Regions from separate parts of the Mameliella sp. AT18 genome, predicted to be linked through region 1. Evidence: riboswitches for the same ligand, from Rfam matches in the RefSeq annotation. Region 1 holds a riboswitch; each other region holds the start of a gene.
The links. Region 1 has a riboswitch for cobalamin ahead of PVW46_RS00645 (DUF1636 family protein). Riboswitches for the same ligand answer to the same signal wherever they lie in the genome.

Region 1 (3,267 bases):
CCAAGGCGATCCCCTTCGACTGCGCCAGGGCAGCGATCTGCTGGATGCCGTAGGACCAATAGGGCACGCCGCCGATCAGGCGGATCAGGATGCCCTTGGCGCCCTCAAGCGTCTGTTCGACATAGGTATCGACCGACAGCGGATGCTTCAGCGCCGCGATATTCGCCAGACGCAGGGAGGGCATCCGCCCCTCGCGCCCGCCGCCGCGCTCCCATCCCGCGGCAAAGGCGCCGAGGTCGGAATCCGAGAAGGACAGCACCACCAGGTCCGCCGGGCTTTGCGCCAGGTCGGTCGGGGTCTCGCTCTCTTCGAGGCCGTGGCTTTCGCGAAAGATGACGTGCATGGCACCGCTCCGGCGCGGCGGGGAGACCCCCGCCCTACTCTGCCGCCTCCGTGGCCACGCCCAGCACGGCGCGGATCGCCTCGGGGTGGATGTCGTCATGTTCGGCGATCACGACAAGCCGGCCCTGGCGGGCCTCGTCCGCTTGCCACGGACGGTCGTACTGGTGCCGCACCCGTGCGCCCACCGCCTGCACCAGCAGGCGCATCGGCTTGCCGGCAACGCTGGCATAGCCCTTGACCCGCAGGATGTTCTGGCTCTTGGCCAGGTCCTCGATCCGCGCCACCAGGTCGGCGGGGGCGGACACCTCGGGAATGTCCACGACAATGGATTCGAAATCGTCGTGCTCGTGGTCATCGTGGTCGTCATGGTGGCTGGGACGGGCGTCCATGTCGTCTTCTGCCGCCGCTTCCAGCCCCAGGATCACGCGCGGGTCGACGGCGCCCTCGGCCACCTCGATCACCGGCAGCGGACGCGGCGCCTCGGCGGCGATGATCTCCTTGGCCTTCGCCACGCCCTCGGGACCCGCCAGATCCGGCTTGGTCAGCAGGATAATGTCAGCGCAGGAAATCTGGTCCTCGAAGACCTCCGACAGCGGCGTCTCGTGATCCAGCGAATCGTCCGCCAGCCGCTGCGCATCCACCTTGGCCACGTCTGGCGCGAACCGCCCCGAGGCCACCGCCTCGGCATCGGCCAGGGCAATCACGCCATCTACGGTGATCTTCGACCGAATATCGGGCCAGTCAAAGGCCTTGAGCAACGGTTTCGGCAGCGCCAGGCCCGAGGTCTCGATCAGGATATGCTCCGGGCGCGGGTCCAGCGCCATCAGCGCCTCGATCGTCGGGATGAAATCATCGGCCACGGTGCAGCAGATGCAGCCGTTGGCGAGTTCCATGATGTTTTCCGCCGGGCAATCGGGGATGGCACAGCCCTTGAGGATCTCGCCATCGACACCCACGTCGCCGAATTCATTGACCACCACGGCCAGCCGCTTGCCGCCGGGGTTCTGCATCAGGTGGGTGATCAGCGTCGTCTTGCCCGAGCCGAGGAAGCCGGTGATGACGGTGACGGGAAGCTTGGCGAGATCGGTCATGTCTTGTCCTTTTCCGGCGCTTTGGCCTGTTCGGGCGGGATGCGCGCGATGCAATTGCGTTTGAAATGTTCGGGCCGCGCGCGCCAGGGGATCACCCCGTCACGGGCCGCATGATAGAGCGCGACACCCTCGGTCAGCAGGTCCGGATGCGACGCTTCGTGAAGGTTTCCGTAGACGTAGGTCCAGCGTTCCGCCCCGCCGCGCATGGCGACGGAACAGCCGTAGTCGCAGTTCTGCAGGCATTCCACCGGCGTCAGCGTGACCCCCTCGGGCATCTCGCGCGCCGCCAGCGCATCGTGCAGGCGCTGGCCCGGGCGTTGACCGCCCTCTGGCACCTCTTCGCCGCGCCGACACTTGACGCAGACCAGCAGTTCGACCGGCGCATGGCCCGCCCCCTGTTGCGTATCGTGATCCATTCCCGACCTCCTCCGGGGCACCCCGCCCGGGATTAAAGTTGCACCTGGGATGGCAGGTCTCCTGGCTCGCGGGTCGCGGCACCCCCGCGCCTTCCCGGCCGGTCTGGCCAGTGGCACGTTGCGAGGGCGCTCACCGCTTACAGTTGCGGGGGCAGCCGCGGGGTTTCACCGCGTTCCCTGTTGTCCTCCCCGGGTGCTCCGGGGAACCATCGTGTGGGCGGTGGTGCGACAGACGGGCGGACATGTCAATCGCGAAGCACGTTGACGGGGCGCGACACGGATGCAATTCCTGCCTGAATCGATCAACGGAGCGCGCAATGGACGAGATCACAACCCGCCACAACGAAAAGATGCGCCGCATCAAGGCCGCCCGCGACGAGATGATGAAGACCAAGACCGAGGAAAAAGGTCTGATCATGGTCCACACCGGCAAGGGCAAGGGCAAGAGCTCGGCCGGGTTCGGGATGATCATGCGCTGCATCGCGCATGGCATGCCCTGCGCGGTGGTCCAGTTCATCAAGGGCAACTGGGACACCGGCGAAAAGACCTTTCTCCGTGAACGCTTTGCCGATGAATGCCGGTTCTTCGTGTCCGGTGAGGGGTTTACCTGGGAAACCCAGGACCGCGAGCGAGACATTGCCGCTGCGCAGAACGGCTGGAAGATCGCCAAGGAGCAGATCCTCGACCCCGAGATCCAGTTCGTCCTGTTGGACGAGATCAACATCGCCCTGCGCTATGATTACATCGACATCGACGAGGTGGTCGAGTTCCTGCTGCACCAGAAACCGGCCATGACCCATGTCTGCCTGACAGGTCGCAACGCCAAGCCAGAGTTGATCGAGGCCGCCGACCTGGTGACCGAGATGGAGCTGCTCAAACATCCCTTCCGCGACGGCGTGAAGGCGCAGAAAGGCGTGGAGTTCTAGGCCCATGAGCCGCATGACCCGCCTGCCCCCGGCCAGCCCCTGCGTCGCCCGCTGCGTGATCGACGAGGCATCGCAGCTGTGCACGGGATGCGCCCGCAGCCTGGACGAGATCGCCTGCTGGGGCGGCGCCTCGGACGATTTTCGCGCCGGCGTCTGGGCCGCCTTGCCCGCCCGCGCCGCGAACATGGGGCTGAAGACGCGCCGGCTGTCCTGGCAGGGGGATACGCTGTTGACGGAAACGGCGCGGCGCATCGGCGAGGAAGGCGCGCGCCTCGTGGCGGGGATCTGGGGCGCCTCGGGCGAGCTGTCGCGCCTGCCGGGAACCGAATGCACGGGGCAGATCGGCGACGGCGTGCTGATCCTGCGGTTGGAAAATGCCGCGCTGCGGCTGGAGGCCGCGCGCTATCTCACCGCCTTCGAGATCGACCGCCCGGAGGCGCCGACACTGATCGCCCTGGCTGTGCCCCTGGGCCGCGCCCTGCGCGATCCGGC
Region 2 (3,267 bases), on a different contig from region 1:
GCACGCGCGGGTCCAGCGCGGCGATGGGGCCGGGGCCGCGGCGGGGGCCGTCACCGGGCAGGGCGGCGCTGGTGTTCGACAGGATATGCGTCACGCCCCGGCCTGCGATTTGAGCTGGCGCCGGGCGGCGATGTAGAAACCCAGCCCGAACAGCCCGAGGATATAGCCCATGCCGCCTAGGATGGTCTGCAGGTCGTTCTTTTCGCGGTAGGCGGCGATCTCGCGGCGCAGGGGGCGCATCTCGTCGCGGACGATGCGGGCGATCTCGGTGCGGTCGGCATCCGAAAGCGCGAGGCCGGGGGCGGCGGGTGCCGTCGTGGGGGCGGGCGCCGCAGGTTCCGGCGCGGCGACGCCAAGGATGCGGGCGACCTCTTCGGCAGGCATGGTCACATTGGCCAGGTGCCCGGCGCCGAGGTCCGAGCGGAAGGTATGGGCGACGGGTTCGGTCGGCGCGAAGATGAAAAACCCGTCGGCGTCGGTCACGGTCTCACCCAGCAGCGTGCCGTCGGGACCATAGACCTCGACCGGCTGGTCGGTGGCCATGTCGCCGTTGGAAAAGCCGATTTCGCCCTCGATGGCGCTGCCAGAGGGGAAGACGGCGGCGATGACCTTGTGTGCCAGTGCCGGGACGGGCAGGGCCAGCAGGCAGAGGACAAGCGCCAGCCGGATCATGCCTCGGCCTCCTTCATCGACAGGAAAAGGTCCGGTTTGACCTTGCGCGCCAGCAGGACCGCAAAGCCGGTCAACAGGCCCTCGATGACCATGATCGGCAGGTGGGCGACAAAGACAAGGTGCGCGACGGCGAGGAATTCGTCGCCCGAGAACATCAGCGAGAGGGCCACGAAGAGCGTCGTCAGGGCGGTGGCGCAGGCCCCGCCGATGCCGCCCCAGATCGCCGCCCCGACAGGACCGCCGCGCAGGATCAGCGGGCGGAAGACCAGCCCGACGAGGACCGCCGCAAGGGCAATGTTGACGGTGTTCACGCCCAGCACGGTCAGCCCGCCAAAGCCGAAAAAGACCGCCTGCAGCACCAGGCCGACGAACAGCGCCGGGAAGGCGGCCCAGCCGAGGATCAGCCCGGCCAGACCGTTGAGGATGAGATGCACCGACGACGGACCCACGGGCACATGGATCAGCGAGGTCACGAAGAAACTGGCCGAGAGCACGCCTGCCGCCGGGATACGGTCCAGCGGCAGGGCGCGCAGACCCAGGGCAATGCCGCCCGCCGCCGCCACGGCGCCGCCGATGACGACCGGGTTCGAGAGGGCTCCGTCGACGATGTGCATCTTGGGTTACTCCAGTTCCCAGGCGCGGATCCAGAGGACTGCGTCCTGGCTCAGCTCCTTGCCCTCATGCTCGGTCGCCGGACCGGACCCGAGGGCGGCAAAGCCCCAGTACCCGGCCTTGGGGATGCCGAAGGTGAAATAGCCGTTGGCGTCCGAGATCGCCACGACGGCCCCTCCGGGCGGCGGGCTGGCCACGGGGGCGGTGGCGGCGGATCCGTCCATGTCCGGTTCGGCCGCCATGTACTCGATCTCGATTTCCGCGCCGGCGACGGGTTCACCATCGGCCAGCACCTGCCCGGTGAAGGTGGACCCGGCGATGATGTTGTAGGGCTTGTTCAGGGGCAGGATCTCGGTGGGCAGGCCCACGGGCGCCATCCAGTCGGTCGGCAGCGTGTTGCGGTTCAGCACGGACTTGGTGAACTGCTGGATGTACTTGTCCTCGGATTCCTCGAAATAGGGCTGGGGCACCGTCACCAGCACATAGTCGCCAGACCGTTTCACCGGGACCGAACCCAGGAAGGCGGCAGCGGAATTGCTGGCGCCGGTAAAGGTGATCGGCTGCAACGTGTCCATCAGGTCGGTCTTTTCGCCGCGATGGATGACATAGAACTCCTGCGGGCGCTCCAGGTCCATAACATGGCCGTTTTCGAAGGGGTGCCAGAACACCAGCTTGACCGGCACGTCACCGGGACGGTCGATCAGCGCGTCGGTGGTGTATTCCAGCAGGAAATGCGCGGGTGCCGCCGTGGGCAACGCCAGGAGCGCGCCAACAAGGGCCTGTTTTCCGAGGGTAAAAAAAGTCACTGATATCGTCCTTGTCCAGTCTGCGCCATCCCCGGCGCAATGCGGTGGAGACGTGGGACAAGGCGGCCGGGGTCCGAACAGGACACAGGCCAGACGCTCACCCCGACGTCCGGTGGAGCCGTGGCCATCTGGGCCGCGGGTGTCCGGCAGGTCTCCTGACTCGCGGGTCGTTGCCTGGGCCTGCCTTCCCGGATTGCTCCAGTGGCGTCTTGGCCCGGCTCTCCGCTTACAGTTGCGGGGGCAGTTGCCGGATTGGCGCGGATGCGCCGCACGGCATTCCCTCTTTCCCCCGGAAAGTCGCCTTTCCGGGACCGGTCACGGTTCTGTGTGTGACAGGTTCGCCAATGCGGGGCAATGGTCAAAGTGACATGCGCGGTCCCTCGTTCGGGTAGTTGGTTGACGGAACCGAGTCGGTGGCGGATAGCTGTCACAAAGCCGCTATCGCTAACGGGAGGACTGGGGCATGAAACGGTCACGCATCAACGCCATCATGACGGAGGCGGACGAGATGATCCGTCGCCACGGGTTCACCCTGCCGCCCTTTGCGCAATGGTCGCCAGAGGCCTTCGTGGCGCAGGCGGGCGCGGCGCGGCATGTCATCGACTCTCGTTGTGGTTGGGACATCACCGACTATGGCGCCGGGCGCTATGACGAGATGGGGCTGTTCCTGTTCACCCTGCGCAACGGGCTGCTGTCGGACCTGACCTCGGGGCGGGGGATGTGCTACGCGGAAAAGCTGCTGATCTCGAAACAGGACCAGCTTTCGCCGATGCACACCCATGTCATCAAGGCCGAGGACATCATCAACCGGGGCGGCGCGACACTGGTGGTGGAGCTGTACGGATCTGACGACCAGGGCAATTTTGCCGAGGATCGCGGCGGCACCGTGATGTGTGACGGGATCGTGCACGACTATGTGGCGGGCGAAAAGCTGCAACTGGCGCCGGGCGAAAGCGTGACCCTGCGGCCCGGCGACTGGCACGCCTTCTGGGGCGAGGGCGGCGACGTGCTGATCGGCGAGGTCAGCACCGTGAACGACGACGAGACCGACAACATCTTTCGTGAACCGATCGGGCGCTTTTCCGACATCGAAGAGGACGAGGCGCCGCTGCACCTGCTGGTCAGCGACTACAAGGCCTGGCTGGGGGCCTGAGGCCGGGACTTGCCAATGCGGGAG
Region 3 (3,267 bases), on a different contig from region 1:
ACCCGGTGCAGCCCCTCGACAATGGCCTCTTCCGGAGCGGCGTAGGTGGTCAGCACCTTGGTTGAGGTCAGTCCCTCCGGTCCTTCCAGCACCACGTCGGTAAAGGTGCCGCCGATGTCGACGCCAAGGCGGTAAAGCGGTTCGGGCATGAAAGGCTCCTGTCAGCGATACCGGGAAGCCTAGCGAGCCACCGCAATGCAATCCAATTATTTGATCGGATCAAGAGGATCGCTTTTCCTGATCCTCGGCCGCCGCCAGATGCGCCCGGGCCACCTCTTGCACCAGTTCCGCCGCCCGGACGACATAGGACGGCGCCAGCCCCGCGTCGTAGCGTGCGCGAAATCGCAGTGGGTCCGGCACCCAGAGGTAACGCAGCGGCACCAGCCGCCCGGTCGCGATCTAGTCGCGCAACTGCTCGATGGGCAGGGTGCCGTGCGCATGGGTCAGCACCGGGTGCCGCGCGATGTCGCGCAGGCTCAACGCGTGGCCCTGCAAGCCCAGCCCCGGCGCCGCGACCCAGACCTGCGGGAACTCGCCAAGGTCCACGCCGCCCGAGATCTGCCGCCCGAACGGCCCGCTTTGCGGCGTCAGGTCCAGCCCCGGCTAAAAAGCGACGGCGAAAGGTTGGCCGAGAGGTCCACGGTCAGTTCCACGTCGATGGCCGGAAACCGGTCCTTGAGGGCGCGCAGGAACGGACCCAGCCAGCTGTGCACGATCATCTCTGGCACGCCGAGGCGCAGCGCGCCCTCGAACAGATGATCCTCTCCGGCGGCGGCCACGAAGCCGTCCATCGCGGTCAGCACGGCCCGCGCACAGGGCAGCATCGTGCGGCCCGTCGGCGTCAGCCGGAGTGACCCGGCATCGCGGTTGAAAAGGCGCAGCCCCAGCAGCGATTCAAGCGCCGAAATCCGGGTCGAGATATTGGGCTGCGTGGTGTTCAGCCGTTCCGCCGCGCGGTGGAAACTGGCCAGATGGGCCACCTGCACGAAGGCTTCGAGCTGTTTGACGGTGATCTGGCCCACGCCCGCAGTCTGTCGCCTGCGACGCTCTGGCACAAGCGATGGTCCGGGGCGCGAACCGCTTGACCGCGGCAAGATGCTGCGCCACTTTGGCCGGTGATGGTGACCGCGTCCGCGCGGTCTGAAAAGGGAACGCGGTGCGGGGCCATGCCCCAAATCCGCGACTGCCCCCGCAACTGTAAGCGGCGAGCCATCCCGAAGTGACCACTGGGCCGCACGGCCCGGGAAGGTTCGGGACTGCGCCTTGACCCGCAAGTCAGGAGACCTGCCATCGCCGGGCGCCCTGCGCCCAAGCCACTCAACCCGGGCGGGGTGCCCCGGAGACGCGAAAGACGAATGGCAACCTGCCGCCCGTCCTGCCGCCGATCCATGATCCCCGCCCCAGCTTTGCGCGGAGGGCGCGATGACGATCGAACGGGTGCTGACCCTTTTACAGACACGGGCCGAAACACCGGAACGGGCCCGGGAACTGGCAAGCATGGGCTACATGCAATGGCTTGGCAGCCTGCCGGGCTGCGCAAGCTACGAGGAAGAAGCTGTGCGTGCCTGGATGCGGGCCCAGCCCTTTGCCGGCACGGATCCGGCGGTGGCGGTGTTCTGCGACCTGCTGCACCAATCCATCCGGCGCCCGGCGGTGCCGCTGGACCTGCCCTTGCCGCAGCCGCAAAGGCGCGGAGGCGCCCGGAAACGGCGGTTGTCGATCTGACCGGAGCCACTGGCCGCTGTCTATGCCGTGGTCGGGACCGCGCCATTGTCCGGGGTCAGGTGCACGGTCTGCGTCGGGTAGGCAAAGCTGACGCCCAACTCTTTGGCCAGGGACAGGATGTCGAGGATCAGCGCCTGTTGCGCGGCGATCTGCGCCTCGTAGCTGAAGACGCGGAAATGCCCCCATAGCTCGATGTCGATGCTGTGGGGGCCAAGCGACTTGATGCCGATGGTCACATTGTCTGTCTCGGCCTCAGGCTGATCGCGGTAGATCTCCATCAGCCGCGCCACGAACTGTTCCAGTTGCGCACGCGGAGTTTCGTAGGTGAGGCCGATCTTCATCAGCACGCGACGCCTCCGACGGCTGCCCCAGTTGGATATCACCTGGTCCGAAAGCTGGGCGTTGGGCACGATCATCAGGGTGTCGTCCAGCTTGCGCAGGCGCGTCGACCGCAGACCCACCGTCTCGATCACGGCCAGCGTGTTGGCTGCCTCGACCAGGTCGCCCTTGCGGAAGGGGCGGTCCGACAGAAGGATCGCGCCGCCGATGATGTTGGACACGGTTTCGCGTGCGGCAAAGGCCAGGGCCACGCCACCGATCCCCAGACCGGTCAGGACCCCTTCGTACGGCAGTCCGGCAACATCGGCGCAGCCGATCACCGCCCCGACGACGATCAACAGTTTCATCAGCCCCTGGGCCAGCGACAGCACGATTTCGTCCGTGTAGGCACGGGTCTGGGTCGCCTTGGCCATAAGCGCGCCAAAGATCAGCGAGACGACACGGTAGGCCAGCGCGGCGCTGGCCAGGATCAGCAGCATCGCGGACAAGCCCGACACCGCGCCGAAAGCCCGCAACGTCAGGCCCAACCGCTCGCTGGCGTCAAGGAACAGAAGGGCGGCGGCCATCAATCCGACCGGGCCGGCCAACTGTCCTACAAGGCGTCCCTGCCAGGAATCCTGCCCTGCCAGTCGGCGCGCGACGGCCCATCCCGCCATCAGCACCAGCGCCATGACACCCAGGTACGTCAGGACCCCCAGCCATTGCCAGGTCTCCAGTCCCCAGGCCTCGGCCTGCAGCCAGCCGGCACGCGCAAGGACCGCCTGCCGCGTGGCAAAGAACTGTGACAGGGGCGGCGGCGTGGTCAGGCCGGGAGCAAGGGGCATCTTTTCGAGGGCCGCGTAGATGTCTGGCAGCTCTGCCATCGTCTCGCGCGAGAAACGCCAGCGCCGCTCCACGGGGCGCCCCTCGCCGTCGAGGATGTCCGTTGGTGCGATGGTGATGTCGCCGACCGGATGGCGATAATAGACATAGGGCAGGGGGCGGTTGGGATCGTCGGGAATCTCCTGCCAGTAGATAAAGCCGATCCGGTCGATGCTCTGGCGCAGGTAATCGGCCATCAGCGCGCCCTCGATCCGGCGCAACTGACGCGGGACGTGATCAAGGTTCAGCGCCCGCAGTGCGCGGGTATCGCCCGTGCCGTCCCAGTCCTTGGCGCCCAGGAGGAAGTCCATCATCACCATGCGCGGACTGCCGGCCCGCGCC

Region 2: it holds a riboswitch for cobalamin, as region 1 does, so the genes downstream of both, PVW46_RS14410 (DUF4198 domain-containing protein) here and PVW46_RS00645 (DUF1636 family protein) in region 1, are expected to answer to the same signal.
Region 3: it holds a riboswitch for cobalamin, as region 1 does, so the genes downstream of both, PVW46_RS23745 (hypothetical protein) here and PVW46_RS00645 (DUF1636 family protein) in region 1, are expected to answer to the same signal.

What each region holds. Positions count from the first base shown of each region.
Region 1 covers NZ_JARAMO010000007.1:14,119-17,385, forward strand. Annotated here, with positions in the region: gene cobN (cobaltochelatase subunit CobN) at 1-343, opposite strand, end outside; gene cobW (cobalamin biosynthesis protein CobW) at 378-1,433, opposite strand; gene PVW46_RS00645 (DUF1636 family protein) at 1,430-1,849, opposite strand; cobalamin riboswitch at 1,884-2,075, opposite strand; gene cobO (cob(I)yrinic acid a,c-diamide adenosyltransferase) at 2,167-2,775, shown strand; gene PVW46_RS28645 (DUF1289 domain-containing protein) at 2,780-3,267, shown strand, end outside.
Region 2 covers NZ_JARAMO010000153.1:1,221-4,487, reverse strand. Annotated here, with positions in the region: gene cbiQ (cobalt ECF transporter T component CbiQ) at 1-94, opposite strand, end outside; gene PVW46_RS14420 (NikL family nickel/cobalt ECF transporter subunit) at 91-672, opposite strand; gene cbiM (cobalt transporter CbiM) at 669-1,286, opposite strand; gene PVW46_RS14410 (DUF4198 domain-containing protein) at 1,293-2,090, opposite strand; cobalamin riboswitch at 2,219-2,421, opposite strand; gene PVW46_RS14405 (D-lyxose/D-mannose family sugar isomerase) at 2,554-3,243, shown strand.
Region 3 covers NZ_JARAMO010000291.1:24,613-27,879, forward strand. Annotated here, with positions in the region: gene PVW46_RS23725 (hydantoinase/oxoprolinase family protein) at 1-149, opposite strand, end outside; gene PVW46_RS23730 (hypothetical protein) at 220-381, opposite strand; gene PVW46_RS23735 (hypothetical protein) at 400-546, opposite strand; gene PVW46_RS23740 (LysR family transcriptional regulator) at 588-1,022, opposite strand; cobalamin riboswitch at 1,103-1,306, shown strand; gene PVW46_RS23745 (hypothetical protein) at 1,423-1,725, shown strand; gene PVW46_RS23750 (mechanosensitive ion channel family protein) at 1,746-3,267, opposite strand, start outside.